4 regions of the Celeribacter indicus genome follow, and region 1 is predicted to be linked to each of the others. Evidence: riboswitches for the same ligand, from Rfam matches in the RefSeq annotation. Region 1 holds a riboswitch; each other region holds the start of a gene.
What was found. A riboswitch is a leader RNA that binds a small molecule or an ion and turns the genes downstream of it on or off. The one in region 1 is predicted to bind cobalamin.

Region 1 (4,952 bases):
GGGGGCCGGGACATGTCGCATAGGAGGTCGCCATGAAGCTCGACGCCCGCGATCTCGCCATTCTGCGCGTGCTGGCCCGCGAGGGACGGCTCTCGAAAACCGCGCTTGCCGACAGGATCGGGCTCTCTCCCACGCCGGCCTGGGAACGGCTCAGGAAACTGGAGCGCGCCGGGCTGATCGAAGGCTACCGCGCGCAGATCAACCTCAGGAAGCTCGGCCCCTCCGTGACCGTGTTCGTCGCCGCGGAGCTGGCCGACCACACCCAGGCCTCGTTCCGCACCTTCGAGGCGAGCCTCCAGGCCCATGAGGAGATCGTGACCTGCTGGGCGCTGGGCGGCCGCTACGACTACCTCTTGCAGATCGTCACCCGCGACATCGAGGCCTATCAGCACCTGATCGACACGCTCCTGGACGCCCGGATCGGCATCGCGCGCTATTTCACCTATGTCGTCACGAAACAGGTCAAGGGCGGCGGGACGCCGCCGCTCGAGCTGTTTCTGGACCGAATGGACTAGTCCTGACCGTCCACGCAGGCCGGACGGACTGTTCCCGCGGTCCTTTTGGTCTCCCTTTCCGCGCGGCGGCGTCAGACTGGCAGGCGACGGCCGGACCGCGCCGCCGCGCGGCGCCGTGGTCCGGCGCAAGGAAAGGGGAAAGGCATGCTGACCAACGACCAGCTCGACACATGGGATCGCGAGAATTTCTTCCATCCCTCCACCCATCTCGCCCGGCATGCCCGCGGCGAGGCGCCGGGCCGGATCGTCAGGACGGCGCGGGGCGCCACGATCGTGGATCGCGACGGGCGCGAATTCCTCGACGGGTTCGCGGGGCTCTACTGTGTGAACGTGGGCTACGGCCGGCAGGAGATCGCGGAGGCCATCGCGGAACAGGCGCGCGAGCTGGCCTATTACCACGCCTATGTCGGCCATGGCACGGAAGCGTCGATCACGCTCGCGAAAATGGTCCTGGACCGCGCCCCCGAGCATATGTCGAAGGTGTATTTCGGCCTGTCCGGCTCCGATGCGAACGAAACCAACATCAAGCTGATCTGGTATTACAACAACATCCTCGGCCGGCCGGAGAAGAAGAAGATCATCTCCCGCCGCCGCGGCTATCACGGCTCCGGCCTGATGACCGGATCGCTGACCGGGCTCGAGCTGTTCCACCGGAAGTTCGACCTGCCCCTGGACCGCGTGCTGCACACGGAAGCGCCCTGTTATTTCCGCCGCGACGACCTCGCCATGTCCGAAGCGGCCTTCGTCGCCGATTGCGTCGCGAAGCTCGAGGAGTTGATCGCGCGGGAAGGGGCGGACACGATCGCGGCCTTCATCGGCGAGCCGGTCCTGGGCACGGGCGGCATCGTGCCGCCGCCGGCCGGTTACTGGGAGGCGATTCAGGAGGTGCTCGACCGGCACGACATCCTTCTGGTCGCCGACGAGGTCGTGACCGGTTTCGGCCGGCTCGGGACGATGTTCGGTTCCGGGCGGTACGGGCTGAAACCGGATCTCATCACCATCGCCAAGGGGCTGACCTCCGCCTATGCGCCGCTTTCCGGCACGATCGTGTCGGAGAGGATGTGGAAGGTGCTCGAACGGGGAACGGACGAGAACGGGCCCATCGGCCATGGCTGGACCTATTCCGCGCATCCGGTGGGGGCCGCGGCCGGCGTGGCCAACCTCCGGCTTCTGGACGAGTTGGCCCTCGTCGAGAATGCCGCAAGCACCGGCGCCTATCTGACGGCGGCGATGAAGGACGCGCTGGGCGATCATCCGAATGTCGGGGAGATCCGGGGCGAGGGCATGCTCTGTGCGCTGGATTTCGTGCGGGACCGGGACAGCCGCAGCTTCTTCGACGCGGGGGATCAGGTCGGGGCCTCGCTCGCCGCGGCGCTTCTGGCGGAGGGGGTCATCGGGCGGGCCCTGCCGCAGGGCGACATCATCGGCTTCGCGCCGCCCTTCTGCCTCACCCGCGGCGAAGCGGACCGGATCGTGGATGCGATGAAGGTGGCGGTGGACACCGTGCTGCCCGGCTGAGACCGGCGGAGAGGAGGCCAGGGGGACGGCCGGGCCATGCCGCCGGCTGCGTCCGGTTGCGGGACTGCCCAGCCGCGGGAGCGGCCGGGCCATCCGGGGCTCCGCCCGGATCGTGCATCCGGCGGCGCCCCGAAAGATCCCGGTGATCGTCACGGCGAGGGTGCGGGCGAGGGGTCGGAACGTCATCATCATGGATCTGCCTTTCAGCCGGAGGGAGGACCGGCGCCGCGAGTTGCGGAGGTTGCGGCACCGGTCTCTCCACCCTATCCGGCGCGGGTAAAGATCCCGTTACCACACCGTTCGCCCCGTCTTCCGGCGCGGGGCGAGGGCGCGTGGGAAAACCAGATATTGACAAGCCCTCGTCGAAACCATCAATATGATGTTGCTTCGGTTCCGTCGGCACGAGTCGCCGGCTAAGAGGGAAGCCGGTGAGAGTCCGGCGCTGCCCCCGCAACTGTAAGCGGTGAGCGAGGCCGATCACGCCACTGGACGCACGTCCGGGAAGGCCGGCCAAGCGGTGAACCGCGAGTCAGGAGACCTGCCGGGCATATGACAATGACCACGAACGGAGGGTTCGGGGGCGTGTGTTCGGCGGGGCGCCTGCGGTCCGTCGCTCGCGGCCTCGACGTCTGAGAGAAGCGAGAGGACCGACATGAGCATCACCGTCTATTCCAAACCCGCCTGTGTGCAATGCACCGCCACGACCCGCGCGCTCGATGCGAAGGGGCTGTCCTACGATGTCATCGACCTGACCCAGGACAGCGACGCGATGAGCCGCGTGACCGGGCTCGGCTATCGCCAGGCGCCGGTCGTCGTCGCGGGAGAGGACCACTGGTCGGGCTTCCGCCCGGACATGATCGCGCGGCTCCTGTGATCCCATGCCCCCGGATGCTGCCGTCCCGGTGCCGCCGCAGGGCCTGCCGGAGATCGTCTATTATTCCTCCGCATCGGGGAACACCTTGCGTTTCGTCGCGCGGCTCGGGCTGACGGTCCGGCGCGTGCCGATCTCCCCGAAGGAGGCGATGCCCGGCATCGCCCGCCCCTTCGTCCTGATCTGTCCGACCTATGCCGACGGGACCGGGCGCGGGGCGGTCCCGAAACAGGTGATCCGGCTGCTCAACGACCCCGACACCCGCGCCCTGATGCGGGGCGTGATCGGGGCCGGAAACCGGAATTTCGGCAGGCTTTATGCCATGGCGGGCGATGTGATCGCCCGCAAATGCGATGTTCCGCTGCTCTACAAGTTCGAGCTGGCGGGATTTGACAGCGATATCGCCCGCGTCCGCGCCGGGCTCGAAAAAATGGGATCCGCGCCATGCTCGACACCGACCTGAACGGCCTCGATTACCACGCGCTGAACGCGATGCTCAATCTCTACGACGGGGAGGGCCGGATCCGCTTCGAGGCGGATCGCATGGCCGCGCGTCAGTATTTCTTGCAGCATGTGAACCAGAACACGGTGTTCTTTCACTCGCTCGACGAGAAGCTCGGCTATCTCGTGGAGGAAGGCTATTACGAGGCGGAGGTCCTGGACCAGTATTCCAGGAATTTCATGCGCAGGATCTGGGAGGCGGCCTATGCGAAGAAGTTCCGCTTCCCGACCTTCCTCGGCGCGTTCAAGTATTACACCTCCTACACGCTGAAGACCCGCGACGGGCAGCGCTATCTCGAACGCTATGAGGACCGCGTGGTGATGGTGGCCCTTGCGCTTGCGCGCGGCGACGAGGCGCTCGCGATGGCCTTCATGGAGGAGATCCTGTCGGGCCGGTTCCAGCCGGCGACGCCGACCTTCCTGAACGCCGGGAAGAAGAGCCGCGGGGAGCTGATCTCGTGCTTCCTTCTGCGGCTCGAGGACAACATGGAGAGCATCGGGCGGGGCATCAACTCCGCGCTGCAACTCAGCAAGCGCGGCGGCGGGGTGGCGCTCCTGCTGACCAACATCCGCGAGCACGGCGCGCCGATCAAGGGGATCGAGAACCAGTCCTCCGGCGTGATCCCGGTGATGAAGCTCCTCGAGGACAGCTTTTCCTATGCCAACCAGCTTGGCGCGCGGCAGGGGGCGGGGGCGGTCTACCTCAACGCGCATCACCCCGACATCCTGCGCTTCCTCGACACGAAACGCGAGAACGCGGACGAGAAGATCCGTATCAAGACGCTGAGCCTTGGCGTGGTCATTCCCGATGTGACGTTCGAATTGGCCAAGAAAAACGCCGATATGTATCTCTTTTCGCCGCACGATGTCGAAAAGGTCTATGGCGTGCCCTTCTCGGAACTCTCCGTCACGGAAAAATACGAGGAGATGGTGGACGACAAGCGCATCCGCAAGAAGAAGATCAACGCCCGCGCCTTCTTCCAGACGCTCGCGGAGATCCAGTTCGAGAGCGGCTATCCCTATATCCTGTTCGAGGACACGGTGAACCGCGCGAACCCGATCGCGGGACGGATCAACATGTCGAACCTCTGTTCGGAGATCCTCCAGGTCAACGAGGCCTCGGACTTCAACGAGGACCTGTCCTATGCCCGCCTCGGGACGGATATTTCCTGCAACCTCGGCTCGCTCAACATCGCGAAGGCGATGGATGGCAAGCAGCTCGGGCAGACGGTCGAGACCGCCGTGCGGGCGCTCACCGCCGTGTCGGAGATGTCGGCGATCGACGCCGTGCCCTCGGTCCGCCGCGGCAATGACGAAAGCCATGCCATAGGCCTCGGCCAGATGAACCTGCACGGGTTCCTGGCGCGCGAGCACATCCATTACGGCAGTCCGGAGGGGATCGAGTTCACCTCCGTCTATTTCGCCGCCGTCGCCTATCACGCGCTCCGCGCCTCGAACGCGCTGGCGCGGGAGAAGGAAACGACCTTCCGGGGGTTCGGGGACAGCGCCTATGCCGACGGCAGCTTCTTCGACAAATATGTGGAACG
Region 2 (4,952 bases), 2.0 Mb from region 1:
CCGACACCCGCACCGCCAACCTGTCGGGCCTGCTCGAATACCGCCGGCCGGCGGGCAACCTCGCCTCCACGCTCTACGGCGATACGGAGATCGGCCAGGCGATCACCGGCCTGCCCCGGTTCGGCGCGAGCTTCGTGCCGTGCGAGGAAATGGCCTCCGACCCCTCCGTGGTCTTCGACACCGAGCGGTTCCGCCAGATCCTCCAGACGCTCTCGCGGCAGTTCGATACGGTCATCCTCGACCTGCCCCCGGCGCAGGATTTCACCGACGCCTTCACCTCGCTCGAGGAGATGGACATCGAGCTGTTCGTGGTGCGCGCGGGCACGCTCACCGGCGGCGAGCTGCATGAACCGCTCGAGGTGGCGAGAAACGCGAATGCGCGCAACCTGGGCCTCGTGCTCACGAACGACGCGACGGCCTGACGCCTCCCGCCCTCCGGCACCGGATCCGCGCAAAAACCGCGCCCTGCGAGGGGCGCGGTTTCTCATGCCGGCCGCAGGGGCGGACGGACGCGCGCGCTCACATCTTGCAGAGCACCCCGGAGATCAGGTCCGCCGCCGCCGCATCCTCCATCCCGCTCCACGCCATGTTGGTGTTCGGCGCGAGCGCCACCGGGTCGGACATGAAGGCCGCGAGCGTCTGCTGCGTCCAGACCCCGGCCACGCCGTCGAGCGCGCCGGAATAGCCGTCGAAGGGCGTCGCCCCCGGTCCGCGCCCGCAGACCGCGTGCAGCGTCGGCCCCGCGCCCTCGTCCACGCCCTCGAGGAGGCTGTGGCATTGCAGGCAGGCATTCATCGTGCTCTCGGCGGAGGCGAAGATCTCCGGCGAGGGCGCGTCCTCGCGCAGGAGCGCCTCGAACCGGGCCATCGGGTCCGGGCCGGTATCGGCCGCGAGCGTGATGATCCGCCGGTCGTCGGTATAGACCACGATGGTGCGCCCCTCGTCGAGCGTCGCGAGGTCGCGGATCCTCTGGCCGAACTGGATCGCCTCGTCATAGACCCCGCGCCCGTCGCGCAGGTGCACGCGGTGCAGCGCGCCGCTGAGACCGCCGACGATGAAATCGCCGTCCCAGGCGTAGTGAAAGCCGTTGACCGCGATCACCGAGGAGGGCGCGATCGACGGCACCCAGGACATCGCCGGCTCGTCATAGCCGTCGTGATTGGCGTGCCTGTCGCCGTTTCCGGCCGGCTTGCGGTTGTATTTCACCCCGTAACTCACCGCGGGAAAACCGAAATTCGCCCCCTCGAAGACATGGTTCAGCTCGTCGCCGCCCTCCATCCCGTGATCCGTCACCCAGATCTCGCCCGCGACATCGACCGTGACGCCCTGCGGGTTGCGCAGGCCCTTCGCGACGATCTCCTTTTCGCCGGTGTCGAGGTCGACCAGCATCACCTTACCGTAATCGCCCTCGTCCGTCTGGGCGAGCGCCGTGGAGAAATCGAGCCCTTCGTGGCGGTCGTCGCGCTCATAGACACCGGAGGTCCAGACCACCCGCCCGTCGGGCAGGGGCGCCATGCGTCCGCCCGCCTCGAGGCCGTAGATCCCCTTGCCGGAGGTGAAGGGCTTGATACAGGGCTCGGTCTGCGCGACCACCTCCCAGTCCTCCGGCCCGGCCTGCCAGTCTTCCGGCCGGTCGCTGTCCACCACGAGCCGCGCGAGGGTCGAGCCGAAGCAGAGCCCCTCGGGCCGCCAGTCGGTGAAGGACATCAGGAGCGATCCGCCTCCGCCGTCGCGCGGAACGAAGAGCACGTCGTTGTACCGCATCCAGTTGAAATCCACCTCGATCTCGCCCAGGAGCCCCTCGCCGAGCTGCTGTTGCAGCTCCGCGCGTTTTGCGTCGGGCGGCGCGACGGAAAGCTCGGTGACGGTCTCCCCGTCGATATGGAAGGTCTTGCCGAGCCGGTCGGTCAGCAGGAGCGAGCGGTCGAGAAAGGGCGCGATGCCGCCCGCGAAATCGCGCGCGCTCGCCGGCAGGTACATCGTCCGCTTGCTCAGCACCGCCCGGTTCGTGACCAGCCGCTCCACCTCCGGCGGCGCATCCGCGTTGAACATTGAATTGTAGACCCCCTGGAGCTTGTAATATCGCGTCGCGAAAAAGCTCCAGCGGTCCTGCATCTGGTTGTTCAGCTCATAGCCACCCCAGACCCCGATCCCGACGAGCGCCGCAGCCCCCGCCAGCCCGCCCAGAACATAGGCACCCACACGCATTGGTTTCACGGATTTTCCTCTCGTCCCCGGATACTCGTTAACAGATCAAGACAGCGCCCTCGGGCGCGGAGAGACCCACCCTCTCCACGGGATATCTTGCATGGTCGCCCCGCCGCCTCCAAGCCAAGATCCGCCGCGACGCGCCTTATGCGCGGGCCCGCCGCGAAAACGCGCCGCCGCGCCGCATGTTTTCCAGACAACTGCGCAAATTGGAGGCGCCGGTCTCGCGGCCGGGCGGGCACCATGCCGCGCCCGACGCCCCTTTACAGGCGCGTGATCTCTGCGCTAGGAGGTGAGCGCTTCGGTCCGGGAGATACCACCGGATAAAAGGGAACGCGGTCCGCCCTGCGACAGGGCCCATTCCGCGACTGCCCCCGCAACTGTAGGCGGAGAGCGAAGCCGGACAAAGCCACTGTGGCGCCTCACGGCCCGCGGGAAGGCCCGGCCAAGCAGCGACCCGCAAGTCAGGAGACCTGCCGAAGTGTTCACCCAGTCCGGGCGCGGGGCGTGCCGGGGCTACGGTCTTCCGTCGTGGTGGCACATCGCCGTGCTCGGAATCCTGAAGGACCTTTTTCCGAGCACCGTCTGACACTTGCAGGCCGCATTTCATGCGGCGCACCGATGGGACAAGGATGAAGATCTTGACGACCCGCCACCTGCTTTCCACCGCGCTCTGCGCCACCCTCGCCCTGCCGGCCGTCGCACAGGACGTCCTGGAGCTCGACGAGATCATCGTCTCCGGCAGCCTGACGCCGGTCGAGGCCGGCAGGACCGGCGCCACCGTCGAAAAGCTCGACGCCGACGCGCTCACCGCCGCGGCCCGGCCGGTCTCCGAACGGCTCGGCAGCCTGCCCGGCGTGAGCTTTACCCGCAACGGCGGCACCGGCGCCTCCACAAACCTGTATATCCGCGGTCTCGGCGCGCAATATGTCGGCGTGCGCATCAACGGCATCGACGTCGCCGATCCCTCGAAAACGCAAAGCCAGTACGACTTCGGCGGGCTGCTGTCCTTCGGCATCTCCTCCGTCGAGGTGCTGAAGGGCTCGCAATCCGCCCTCTACGGCTCCGAGGCGATCGCCGGGCTGATCGACATCCGCACCGACGAGGCGGTGCGGCCGGGCTACACCTCGACCGCCGCCTTCGAGGCCGGAAGCTACGGCACCTATGCCGGCGGGATCTCCACCGTGATGGAAAGCGACAGCGGAAAGCTTTCCTTCACCCTGTCCCATCTCAGCACCGACGGATTTTCCTCGCGCGCGAGCGATGACGAGGACGACGGGTTCGAACAGACCTTCCTCACCTTCGGCCTCGAACAGGACGTGAGCGACGGGCTGACCCTCGGCCTCTCCGGCCTCTACCGCACCTCCGAGACCGACTACGATCTCTCCGACACCGATCCCGAGGGCGAGACCAGCCGCGACGAAACCGGCCTGCGTGCCTTCGCGCGTGTGACGGGCGGCGCGATGCATCATGAATTCAGCGCCAGCCTGTTCGAGACCGAGCGCAGCTATCCCGGCGGATATACCGAAGATTACTCGGGCCGCCGCCGCAACCTCGCCTATCTCGGCACGGCGGAGCTGTCGGACATCTCGTCGCTGAGCGTCGGGCTCGACTATACCGAGGAGGAGTTCGAGATCGACGGATGGGACGCGGACGACCGCAGCTGGTCGGTGAGTGGCGAATGGCTCTACGCTGCCGCCCCGACGGTCGATCTGTCGGTGGCGCTGCGCTACGACGACCATTCCGATTTCGGCTCCCATGTCTCCGGCCGGCTTGCCGCCGCCTGGCGCGCGGCGCCGGACTGGACGATCCGCGCCGTCGCCGGAACCGGCTTCCGCGCGCCCTCGCTCTTCGAACGCTACAGCGATTACGGCGATCCCGGCCTCGAGGAGGAGACGAGCAGGAGCTTCGAACTGGGCGCGGAGCGCCGCTTCGGATCCGACAGCTTCGCGAAGGCGACGGCATTCTACACGGAGATCGAGGACCGGATCGACTTCGACACCGCCTCGACCGCCTGCGTCGGCGGCCCCGGCTGCTACGCGCAGGTCGACGGCACCACGGTGTCCAGGGGCATCGAGCTGTCGGGCCGCTACGGGGTCGGCCCCGCGCTCGCGCTCCGGGGGAACTATACCTATACCGACGCGAAAACCGAGGGGCAGCGCGCCGAGCGCGTGCCGCGTCACGATCTCGTCCTCGGGCTCGACACGCTGCTGTCGGACCGTCTCACCGGGACGGTCGAGGTGCAGCACGTCGCGGATGTCATCCCCTCCTCCTACGCGCCGGCCGATCACAAGGTGGGCGATTACACGCTGGTCAACGCCGGGTTCACCTATGCGCTGACGGCGGCCACCGATCTCACCCTGCGCCTCGAGAACCTCGGGGACGAGGACTACGAGACCGCGGACGGTTACAACACACCGGGCCGCTCGGCCTATGTCGGTGTCCGTGCCTCCTTCTGAGCGCATGATCCGGGCGGCGGCGCTGGTCGCCGCCCTCTGCCTGCCGCTCTGCGCGGCGGGGGCCGCGCCGCTGCGCGTCGTCTCGACGAACCTGTGCACCGATCAGCTCGCCATGCTGCTCGCCGCGCCGGGACAGCTCGTCTCCGTCTCCGGGCTCGCCGCCGACCCGCACAGTTCCGCCATGGCGGAGGCCGCGCGCGCCTATCCGCGCAACGACGCCCGCGCCGAGGAGATCTACCTGCTCGCGCCCGATCTCGTCGTCTCCGGCAGCTATACCGCGCGCGA
Region 3 (4,952 bases), 120 kb from region 1:
GGCCGACAGCCGCGCGACAGACGTGATCCGCGCCTATGGCGGCACCCGATGGGACATCCTGCGCCGGGTGCAGTTCCGGGGCGCATTGCCTTCGATCCTAGCGGGGCTTCGCGTGGCCGCGCCCAATGCTGTTCTAGGCGCGATCCTGGCCGAGTTTGGCGGCGGCGGACGCTGGGGGCTGGGTGCCTATCTGCTGGGCTCGCTCGGACGCGGCGAGCCTGACCGGCTCTGGGGCATCGGCCTGGTGGCCACGCTGATCGCAGGTCTTTCCTATGGTGTTTTCGCGCTTCTCGCCACCCGGACCATCGGTGCCACGCGTGCGGTGACGCTGAACACCGCCATGCCCCAGGAGTCCAAAGCCGCTGGGCGCCCCGCCAAGCGGATTGTCCTGACGCTGGGCACCATCGCGCTCCCCTTCCTCGTCTGGTGGGCTTTCATCAAAGCAACAGGTGTCCCGGACCTGATCTCGAAAACACCCTGGGGCGTGGTCGACTACCTGTTTCTGGCCCCAACGGCCGAAAGCGCACAGACCCGCTTGCTGGCCGCACTGGCCGAAACCTTGCCGATCACGTTTGCGGGCATGGCCGCCGGGCTCGGGTTTGCCTTCCTGTTGGCGATCTCGTCACGGCTGTTTCCCCGCGCCATCGAGGCCTTCATGCCGGTGGCACTGGTCACGCAGACCATGCCGCTGGTGGCTCTGACGCCGCTTCTGGTGCTGATCCTCGGGCGCGGCACGTCGCTGACACTTTGGGCGACGATCTCGGTGACGTTCTTTCCTGCTTTCGTGACGCTGGCCCAGGGACTGGCGCTGGTACCACGCAGCGCACAGGATCTGCCCCGCGCCTACGGGGCGGGACGCTGGAAAGAGATGCGCATGGTGACGCTCCCCACCTCGCTGCCATATCTGTTCGCTGCGACGCGCCTGACCGTGCCACGCGCGCTGTTGGGCGTGATGATTGCAGAATGGCTGGCCACCGGGAAAGGCCTGGGCAATCTTCTGAACCAGTCCCGCGGATTTCTCGACTACGGCATGATCTGGGCCGTGGCAGCCGTCTCGGTTCTGCTGTCTGTGCTCTTTTACCTGGCGGTGGTCCTCGTTGAGCGACGAGTTCTTCAGCGGCTTGGTATGGCAACGGCGGAGTAAGGCGATGAGCGATCCGGAAAGCGGAAGTGGCAATCGTGTGGACGACTTGGTCGAGGCCCTTGCCGTCAGGGCCTAAAGCGTTTCGGCTTGAATTTGAATCGGCGGGGGTTTCCTTGAGGTGGCTGATGTGATTCATCCTGTTTGGGAGGATGGATCATGTCAGCACCTTTGCCGAATGCGCTTCGGGCGCGGTTTCAGGAGTATATTGAGGAAGGGTTAAGCGGGCGGGCGGCGGCGTTGCGCCTGAAAGTGTCTGCGGCGACAGGCGCGCGGTGGGCGCGTCAGGTTCGGACCAAGGGCCATGCGGAGCCCGCACCGCAAGGCCCGCCACGTGGTCGGGGAAAGCTGGCAGCGCATCAGGCTTTCCTGAAGGAACTGGTCGCGCAAGACCCCGACATCACGCTCTTTGAGTTGCGCGACGCGCTGGCGGCCGCGGCAGGCGTGCGGGTGCATCATTCTTCCATCGCCAACCTGCTGTCCCGGCTCGGTTTCACATACAAAAAAAGTCGCTGGTCGCCACCGAGCGCGGTCGCGCCAAGGTAAGACAGCAGCGGACTGAGTGGTTCAAGCATCGGCTGCCTGCCATTGCGGCCTTTCCCGAACGCGTTGTCTTTATTGATGAAACGGCAGTGAAGACCAACCTGACCCGTCTGCGTGGCCGGGCCAAGCGGGGTCATCGCCTGACCATGGATGCACCGTTTGGCAGTTGGGGAACCCAAACGCTGATCGCCGGGCTGGCCTCGGATGCTTTGATCGCACCATGGGTCATCAAGGGTGCCATGGATGGCCCCGCCTTTGCCGTCTACATCCGAGAAGTGCTTGTCCCGGAGATCGCCCCCGGCACCGTTGTCATCCTGGACAATCTGGCGACCCATCGGAACAAGGAGGCGGCTCAGGCCTTGCACGACCACGGCTGCTGGTTTCTGTACCTCCCGCCTTACTCGCCGGATCTCAATCCCATCGAGCAAGCATTCTCCAAACTGAAAGCTCACCTTCGAAAGATCGGCGCCAGAACCTTCACCGAAGTCTTCGACGCCATCGGCGCAATCTGCGAGCTCTACGACCCAACAGAGTGCTGGAACTACTTCAAGGCTGCTGGATATGTCTCGGGTTAAAGCCGAAACGCTTTATCGGCTTTTGCCCCGATCCTCCGCAATGAGGCGGCAGCGCTGGAGTAGGTGAACACCGGCTGGTTCCGCGACCTGCGCCCCTATCGTCTCTGAATGCGAAGGCAGGCATTCTGAACACCATTGTCTAACTCTGCCCTCCATAACTTTTTGCGCGCTTGCTTTGGAAAAGGCGGTTGGTTACTTGTCCGTTGTCGGTTTCCGCAAGGAATCAAAAGGGAATCCGCCGCCGGCCCGCCGGCGAACCGGAACTGCCCCCGCAACTGTAGGCGGCGAGCGCGCAGCGATAATGCCACTGTGGCCATGGGCCATGGGAAGGCTGCTGTCAGCAATGACCCGCCAGTCAGGAGACCTGCCGACACTGTCAGCAACGCGGCCCGGACGGGGTGTCCGGGGAGGTGTCGAATGAAGTCTTCCCAAAGACGTCCCGTCGCGGCCGTCACAGCCAGAACGGACCCACCCGCCGCCATTCCGGCGATGGCCGTCGGCCTGCGGGTCGGCATTCCCTCCCTGTCTCCGGTCGCATCACATACCGGAGACGATTCATGTTCATCAGACCCCTGACCGCGGCGGCCCTGGGCGCCGCATGGCTTGCGCTGCCAGCGCAGGCCGAAACTCAATACCCGCTGACGCTCGCCAATTGCGGTGTCGAGGTGACGTTCGACGCGGCACCGGAAAGCGTGGTGACGGTCGGGCAAGCCGCGACCGAGATCCTCTATTCGCTGGGCCTTGGCGACAAGGTGGTCGGAACCTCCGTCTGGTTTACCGAGGTGCTGCCCGAATTCGCCGAGTTGAACGCCGGGGTCGCACGGCTCGCCGACAACGATCCGAGCTTCGAAAGCGTCGTGGCCAAGCGTCCCGGTCTGGTCGCGGTGCAATACGAATGGCATGTGGGCGCGCAGGGGATCGTCGCCACGCGCGAGCAGTTCGCCGACCTCGGCATCCCGACCTATACGCTGCCTGCCGATTGCGTCGGCAAGGACAACACCGCGGGCTCGGACGGCACCCGGCTGGAGCTGTATTCCATGGACAGCCTCTATCAGGGCATCAGCGACCTGGCGCAGATCTTCGACGTGGCCGGGCGCGGCGAGGCGCTGGTCGCCGATCTGAAGGCGCGCGAGGCGGCGGCGATCGAGAAGGCGCAGGGCCTCGGCCTGAAGGAGGCATCGGCGGTGTTCTGGTTTTCCTCGGCAGAGATGGACATCGACCCCTATGTCGCCGGCCAGGGCGGCGCGCCGGCCTACATGATGCAGGCGCTCGGGCTCAGGAACGTGGTCGACAGTAACGAGGAATGGCCCACCGTAAGCTGGGAGACCATCGCCCGCGCCGATCCCACCGTGATCGTCGTCGCCCGCATGGACCGCCGCCGGTTCGAGGCCGACGATGTGGAGCGGAAGCTGGAATTCCTGCGCTCCGATCCCGTCGCAAGCCAGATGGAGGCGGTGAAGAACGACCGGATCGTCATCCTGGACGCGCATGGCATGGATCCGTCGATCCGCAATATCGGCGCGCTGGAAACACTCTCCGACGCGCTGGCGGAGTTCGACCTGCAATGACGGATACCGCCGCCCCCGCCGCAGTGCTGCGGCCCGTCGCGCTCTGGGCAGCGGCGGGGGCGGCCGCGCTTGCGCTTTCGATCCTCGCCGGTGTGATCATCGGCGAGACCCCCCTGCCCGTCGCCACCATCGCGGCAGTCTTTGCCAACAACCTGTGGGGCGCGGGCCATGCGGTCGATCCCATCGACGCCGGCATCGTCTGGAGCTACCGCCTGCCGCGCACGCTGGTCGCCGCGGCCTGCGGCGCGGGGCTTGCGCTGTCCGGCGTGGTGTTGCAGTCGCTGGTGCGCAACGCGCTGGCCGATCCCTACCTTCTGGGCGTTTCCGCCGGGGCCGGAACCGGGGCGGTGGCGGTCACGATCCTCGGCGTCGGCGGCGGCCTTGTCGGCATATCGGCCGGCGCCTTTGGCGGGGCTGCGCTGGCCTTCCTGCTGGTCGCAGCGCTGGCGCGGGCGGCGGGGGGCGGTTCGGCGCATCTGGTGCTGGCGGGGATCGCAGGTTCGCAACTGTTCAACGCGCTGACATCGTTCTTCATCGCCAAATCCGCCAATGCGGAACAGGCACGCGGCATCATGTTCTGGCTGCTGGGCAACCTGTCGGGCGTGCGCTGGCCGGATGTCACGCTGGCCGCGCCGGCGGTGGCGCTGGGGTTCCTCGCCTGTCTGTGGTTCGCCCGCGCAATGGACGCCTTTTCCTTCGGCACGTCCTCGGCCGCCGCGCTGGGTATTCCGGTGCGTCAGGTGCAGGTCGTGCTGATCGGGGCGACCACGCTCATGACCGCCACGATGGTCAGCCTCGTGGGCTCCATCGGCTTCGTCGGCCTGGTGATCCCCCATGCCATGCGCTTCGTCGTCGGTCCGCGACACGGGCGGCTCATTCCGGCCGCTGCGCTGGCGGGGGCGATGTTCCTGATCGCGGCCGACGTCACCTCGCGCATTCTCATTCCGGGACAGGTGGTGCCCATCGGCGTCGTCACCGCGCTGGTCGGCGCGCCGGGCTTTGCGCTGATCCTCGTGCGCAACCGGAGGCGGCCGTGAAGCTGCGGGCAACCGATCTGGGCTGGCGCGCCGGAGGGCGCAGCATCGTCGATGGCGTCAGCATCGACGTCGAACCCGGCGAGACCTT
Region 4 (4,952 bases), 640 kb from region 1:
GGGGCGGTAGAACCCGGCTTCCGGCACCGATTTCAGCCCCGCGACGGGCTGCGCATAGAGCCCCGCGGCGAGCGCGAGCTGTGCCAGCGCCGCCTGCGCTGCGACCGCCCCGCCCGCATCGCACAGGTGCTGCAAGCGGCGCAGGGTCGAGACGGGGAGGGTAGAGAGCGCGTCGAGCCGCGGATCCGGTCGGCCGTCCGCCGGCAGCACCGCAAGCGCCATCCCGCGCCTCCGCGCGAGATCCTGGAGCGTCGCGAGCCCGTAGGGCCAGTAGCTCTCGCCGCCGATCAGCCGCACGAGGATTCCCTTTGCCCCCTCGAGGGTCTGCTCGGCATGGACATCGACCGAAAGCGGGTGACGCAAGGCCGCCAGGTTGGCGAGGCGCAGCGACGGCAGCGGAGCGCCCGTGTCGCGTGCCCGGTGCCAGCCAGCCGCGAAAGCCCCCAGATCGCTGTCGGAGAAGGACAGCGCAATCAGATCGGCGGGGCTCTGCCCCAGATCCTGCGGCAGGTCCGTCTCCTCGAGACCGTGGCTTTCGCGGAAAACGATGTGCATCGTCGCTCAGGCTCCCAGCACCGCGCGGATCGCCGCCTCGTCCACATTGTCGTGCTCGGCGATCACGACCAGTTCCGAACGCCGCGGCTCTCCGCCCCAGGGCCGGTCGTATTGCGCCCGCACCCGCGCCCCCACAGCCTGAACGAGCATCCGCATCGGTTTGCCCGCGACCGCGACATACCCTTTCACCCTCAGAACGTTCTGCTCGCGCGCGAGCCGGCCGATCGCGTCCTGCAAGACCTGCGGATCCGCGATTTCGCCCATGCCCACCACCACCGTGTCGAAGTCGTCATGCTCGTGATCCTCCGCGCCATCGTGGTGGCTGGGCCGGGCGTCGATGTCGTCCTCGGCGGCCGCGCCGAGCCCCAGAACCACGCGCGGATCCACCGCACCCTCGGTCACCGTCAGGATCGGGACCGGGCGGGGGGCCTCCGCCTCGACCACCGCACGGGCCTTCGTCACGCCGTCCTCGCCCGCCAGGTCTGCCTTGGTCAGCAGCACGATATCGGCGCAGGAGATCTGGTCCTCGAAGACTTCCGACAGCGGTGTTTCGTGATCCACACTCTCGTCCGCCTCGCGCTGGGCCTGAACCGCGGCCGGGTCCGGTGCGAAGAGCCCCGCCGCCACCGCCTCGGCATCGGCGAGCGCGATTACACCGTCCACGGTCACGCGCGAGCGGATCGGCGGCCAGTCGAACGCCTTCAGCAGCGGTTTGGGCAGCGCGAGCCCCGAGGTCTCGATGAGAATGTGATCGGGGCGCTGCGGCAGGGCCAGCAGGGCCTCGATCGTGGGGATGAATTCGTCCGCGACCGTGCAGCAGATGCAGCCATTGGCCAGCTCGACGATGCTCTCGGCCGGGCAATTCTCGTCGGCGCAGGATTTCAGGATATCGCCGTCCACCCCGGCGGTGCCGAATTCGTTGACCAGCACCGCGAGGCGCCGGCCTTCGGGATTGGCCATGAGATGACGCACCAGCGTGGTCTTGCCAGAGCCGAGAAAGCCGGTGATGACTGTGACGGGGATTTTATTCAGATCGGACATCTGCAACTCCTTTGGGGTCAGTCCTGCGGCGGAAGCCGGGCGATGGATTGCTTGCGGAAGATCTCCGGGCGCTCGCGCCAGGGAACGCGCCCGTCCTCGCTCGCGGCATAGCGCGCCGCGCCCTCGAGGATCGCCTCGACATGGCGGTCGGGATCGAGGTCGCCATAGATGTAGCTCCAGCGCTTCGGCCCGCCGGAAAGCGCGATGGTGCAGCCGCGCGTGCAGGCCGACAGGCAGGCGACGGGGCGGATCGTGACAGTGTCGGGCAGGCACGCCGCCTCGAGCCGCCCCAGCAGGCGCGCTCCGGGACGCGGCTCCTCCGTCTCGGGCGGACCGCCCGCGACGCGCCGGCAGGTTTGGCAGATCATCAGGGTCACCCCGCCCATCTCGCAGTCCTCCAAAGGGACGATGCGGGAGCGGAAGGCAGGAGAGGCGGTGGACAAGCCATCTCTAGCCGGCCGCGACACACCCCGTTCGCCCGAAACAAATCTGTGCTGGCAGGTCTCCCGGCTTGCGGATCCCGGAGCATTGCGCTCCTGCGGTCCACCCGCCTTCCCGGCACATTGGCCAGTGGCTTCGGGCGGACCTCTCCGGTCACGGTCGCGGGGGCGGCTGCGCTTTGACCTTTGCGGTCTGTCGCATTCCCTCTTCGCCTGTCACAGACAGGAACCAGCTGGCCCTCACCTGAGGCAAAGCCGGTGTGGTTGTCAAGGACGGGATGGCAGGGATGCGTCCATCTGCGCCGGCCAGCACCGCTCTTCGCCATCGGGAGAGGAGGCTGAGTGAGAGGGACTGCTGCGGTGGCGCAGGACGCTCCGGGAGAACAAGGCTAAGCGCCGGATCCGTCCGGCTATGCCGGAGCATCTTGCAGGGCGGCGAATGTGCGACGGATCCTGTCGATCAGATCCGTCTGCGGCGCGGAAAAGACGGTCTTCCTGTCGTAGATCAGGAACAGGGGCATGGTGAGCTCGATCCCAGGCGTGCGCACGATGCGGAGGCCTTCCCTTTCGAGATCGGCGGGCAGCGCGCTCTGGAAGACGAAACCCGGCCCGATATCGGCGCGAATGGCAGCCAGGATCGGCTCCGGATGTCCGAATTCCAGCACGCTGTTGGTCCTCACCACCCCTGCCGTGCGCAGCGCCTCGTCGATCAGCTCGCGCGCGATCTGTCCCTTCATCGGCGTCACGAACGGCAGGGAGGCGAGTTCGGACAGGGTGGCGACGTCGCCCACCAGCGTACTGTCGAGAGCCGCGACGAGGAATAGCGGCTCCTTCCAGAGCAGCTCGGTCTCGAGCCGCGACGTGTCCTGCGTCGGGTCGATCAGCGTCACGCCGAAATCGCAATCTCCGGACAGCACCGCCTGCGTCGCGAGGTGGGGGCTGGACATCGACATGCAGACCTTGGCAGCCGGATATTCCTTGTGAAACCGGATAATGATATCGGGAAGTTTATAAGTTCCGACAACCATGGCCGCCGCGATCTTGGTCTGGCCCAGCACGCCCTTCTTGATGTCGGCGAGATCGAGAAGCATTTCGGAGCTGCGTTGCATGACCTCCGTCGCCCAGGAATAGACCCGTTCACCCGCCTGCGTCAGTTCGATATTGCGCCCCGTCTTGCGGACCAACTGCGTTCCGAGGCTGTCCTCGAGGCTGCGCAGATGCGAGGTGACGGCGGGCTGCGCGATGTTGAGCCGCTCGGCGGTTCGGGTCACGCTCGAATACCTTGCGATCATGCAGAACACGTTGAGCTTGTGCAGCGTCAGATTGCGCGAATGCAGGAATTCGCTGGTCAGGGCGGTGAGCGGCGCCTGGGGCGGGGATTTCGTCATATCGGCTCGGACTTCGGTTTCGGGCGGCTGCCGGCGGCGGGGGCGGGCGGGATCGTGCCCGCAGACCGCCCTCCCGCCGCAGGGTTGCGCGATACAGCATAGCCGAAAAGCGCGATTTCCAAAGCCTTTCCTCGCGAGGCCGGAGCCGGGCGGCAATCTCCATTCATAAGTTTTAAGTTATGAATTTTTTGCAGGTTGATATTGGACAAACCCGCCTCCGATTTCGAAAAATAACGGAAACAAGGCATGCAGGACGCCCGAGCGTTCCTGCGCAAACGGGAGGACATCGCGCCATCGTCCATGAGGGGGTGGCACATCGGCGGCACCGGAGGAGACGACCCGTCCCGCCGCCGCGATACAGCCATTGTTTCTGGGGCGCAGGCTCTCGAACTCCGCACGGAAGATGCAGGGGAGAGCAGGCGCGGGGCCATGGGAGGAGGCCGCCATGAACGCATCGCACAAGACGAGAGTCTCATTGACACAGGAGCAGATGGTGCTCGCCATTTCCGGCGTGCTGTTTGTCGCCTTCTCACTGTTTCTCGACAATTTCTTTCAGATCTCGAACCTTCTGTCGCTGTTGCAGAACGTGTCGATCCTCGGAGTCCTGGCGGTCGGGATGGCTGTGGTGGTGATCGGCCGCGGCATCGACCTGACGATGGTCGCGGTGATGGTGTTCTCGACCGGCTGGGCCTTCGTGCTCGTGTCCCGCGGGATGCCGATCGAGCTGGCACTTCTGCTGGGCATGCTGCTCGCACTCGGGATCGGCATCGTGAACGGGATCCTCGTCGCCTATGTCGAGATCCCGGACATCTTCGCCACGCTCGCGATGGCCACCGTCATCGCCGGGTTGGGGCGGTTCGCGCTCGTGCCCAGCGACAACATCTTCATCGGCGGCGACCTGGGCTGGCTGTCCGCACTCGGCACCGGCACGCTTGCGGCGATCCCGATGCCCGTCGTGCTGTTCCTCGTCATCGCCTGTGTCGCCTTCGTGGGCCTGCGCCTGACGCGCTACGGAGCCTTCATCTACGCCATCGGCGACAACCCCCTCGCCTCGCGCAACAGCGGCATTCCGATCCGGCCGATCCGCGTCCTGATGTACGGCATCTCCGCCTTCGTCGCCTTCTGCGCCGGGCTGATCATGGCGATGACGGTGTCCTCCGTGAACACCAAGCTCGCCAATTCGACGATGATCTACGACATCATCCTCGTGGTGGTGATCGGCGGCATCGGGCTTGCCGGGGGCAAGGGCAGCATCCGCAACGTCATCGCCGGCACGCTGCTCATCGGATTGCTGCTCAACGGCATGACGATCATGAACATCAGCTATTCGGCGCAGAACATCATCAAGAGCCTCATCCTGCTCTTGGCGATCATCGTCGACTCGGTGGTCAACCCGCGGGACGAACAGACGTCCCAGCAGGGCGATATATGAACAAGAATATTGAGAACAAACGCATATGAACATGTCTCAGGGGAGGAGAAACATGACACTGACAAGGTTGAGAAAGGCCCTCGGCATCGCAGCGCT

Region 2: it holds a riboswitch for cobalamin, as region 1 does, so the genes downstream of both, P73_RS15540 (TonB-dependent receptor plug domain-containing protein) here and nrdH (glutaredoxin-like protein NrdH) in region 1, are expected to answer to the same signal.
Region 3: it holds a riboswitch for cobalamin, as region 1 does, so the genes downstream of both, P73_RS05265 (ABC transporter substrate-binding protein) here and nrdH (glutaredoxin-like protein NrdH) in region 1, are expected to answer to the same signal.
Region 4: it holds a riboswitch for cobalamin, as region 1 does, so the genes downstream of both, P73_RS02535 (DUF1636 family protein) here and nrdH (glutaredoxin-like protein NrdH) in region 1, are expected to answer to the same signal.

What each region holds. Positions count from the first base shown of each region.
Region 1 covers NZ_CP004393.1:1,148,320-1,153,271, forward strand. Annotated here, with positions in the region: gene P73_RS05860 (cyclodeaminase) at 1-23, shown strand, start outside; gene P73_RS05865 (Lrp/AsnC family transcriptional regulator) at 33-515, shown strand; gene P73_RS05870 (aspartate aminotransferase family protein) at 660-2,033, shown strand; cobalamin riboswitch at 2,405-2,593, shown strand; gene nrdH (glutaredoxin-like protein NrdH) at 2,686-2,907, shown strand; gene nrdI (class Ib ribonucleoside-diphosphate reductase assembly flavoprotein NrdI) at 2,912-3,367, shown strand; gene nrdE (class 1b ribonucleoside-diphosphate reductase subunit alpha) at 3,349-4,952, shown strand, end outside.
Region 2 covers NZ_CP004393.1:3,135,102-3,140,053, forward strand. Annotated here, with positions in the region: gene P73_RS15530 (GumC family protein) at 1-422, shown strand, start outside; gene P73_RS24510 (PQQ-dependent sugar dehydrogenase) at 520-2,208, opposite strand; cobalamin riboswitch at 2,494-2,703, shown strand; gene P73_RS15540 (TonB-dependent receptor plug domain-containing protein) at 2,841-4,667, shown strand; gene P73_RS15545 (ABC transporter substrate-binding protein) at 4,672-4,952, shown strand, end outside.
Region 3 covers NZ_CP004393.1:1,027,241-1,032,192, reverse strand. Annotated here, with positions in the region: gene P73_RS05280 (ABC transporter permease) at 1-1,144, shown strand, start outside; one part of gene P73_RS24805 (IS630 family transposase) at 1,301-1,642, shown strand; one part of gene P73_RS24805 (IS630 family transposase) at 1,645-2,259, shown strand; cobalamin riboswitch at 2,450-2,645, shown strand; gene P73_RS05265 (ABC transporter substrate-binding protein) at 2,817-3,827, shown strand; gene P73_RS05260 (FecCD family ABC transporter permease) at 3,824-4,864, shown strand; gene P73_RS05255 (ABC transporter ATP-binding protein) at 4,861-4,952, shown strand, end outside.
Region 4 covers NZ_CP004393.1:503,543-508,494, forward strand. Annotated here, with positions in the region: gene cobN (cobaltochelatase subunit CobN) at 1-555, opposite strand, end outside; gene cobW (cobalamin biosynthesis protein CobW) at 562-1,596, opposite strand; gene P73_RS02535 (DUF1636 family protein) at 1,614-1,982, opposite strand; cobalamin riboswitch at 2,076-2,285, opposite strand; gene P73_RS02540 (LysR family transcriptional regulator) at 2,447-3,424, opposite strand; gene P73_RS25450 (hypothetical protein) at 3,421-3,633, opposite strand; gene P73_RS02545 (ABC transporter permease) at 3,870-4,856, shown strand; gene P73_RS02550 (sugar ABC transporter substrate-binding protein) at 4,909-4,952, shown strand, end outside.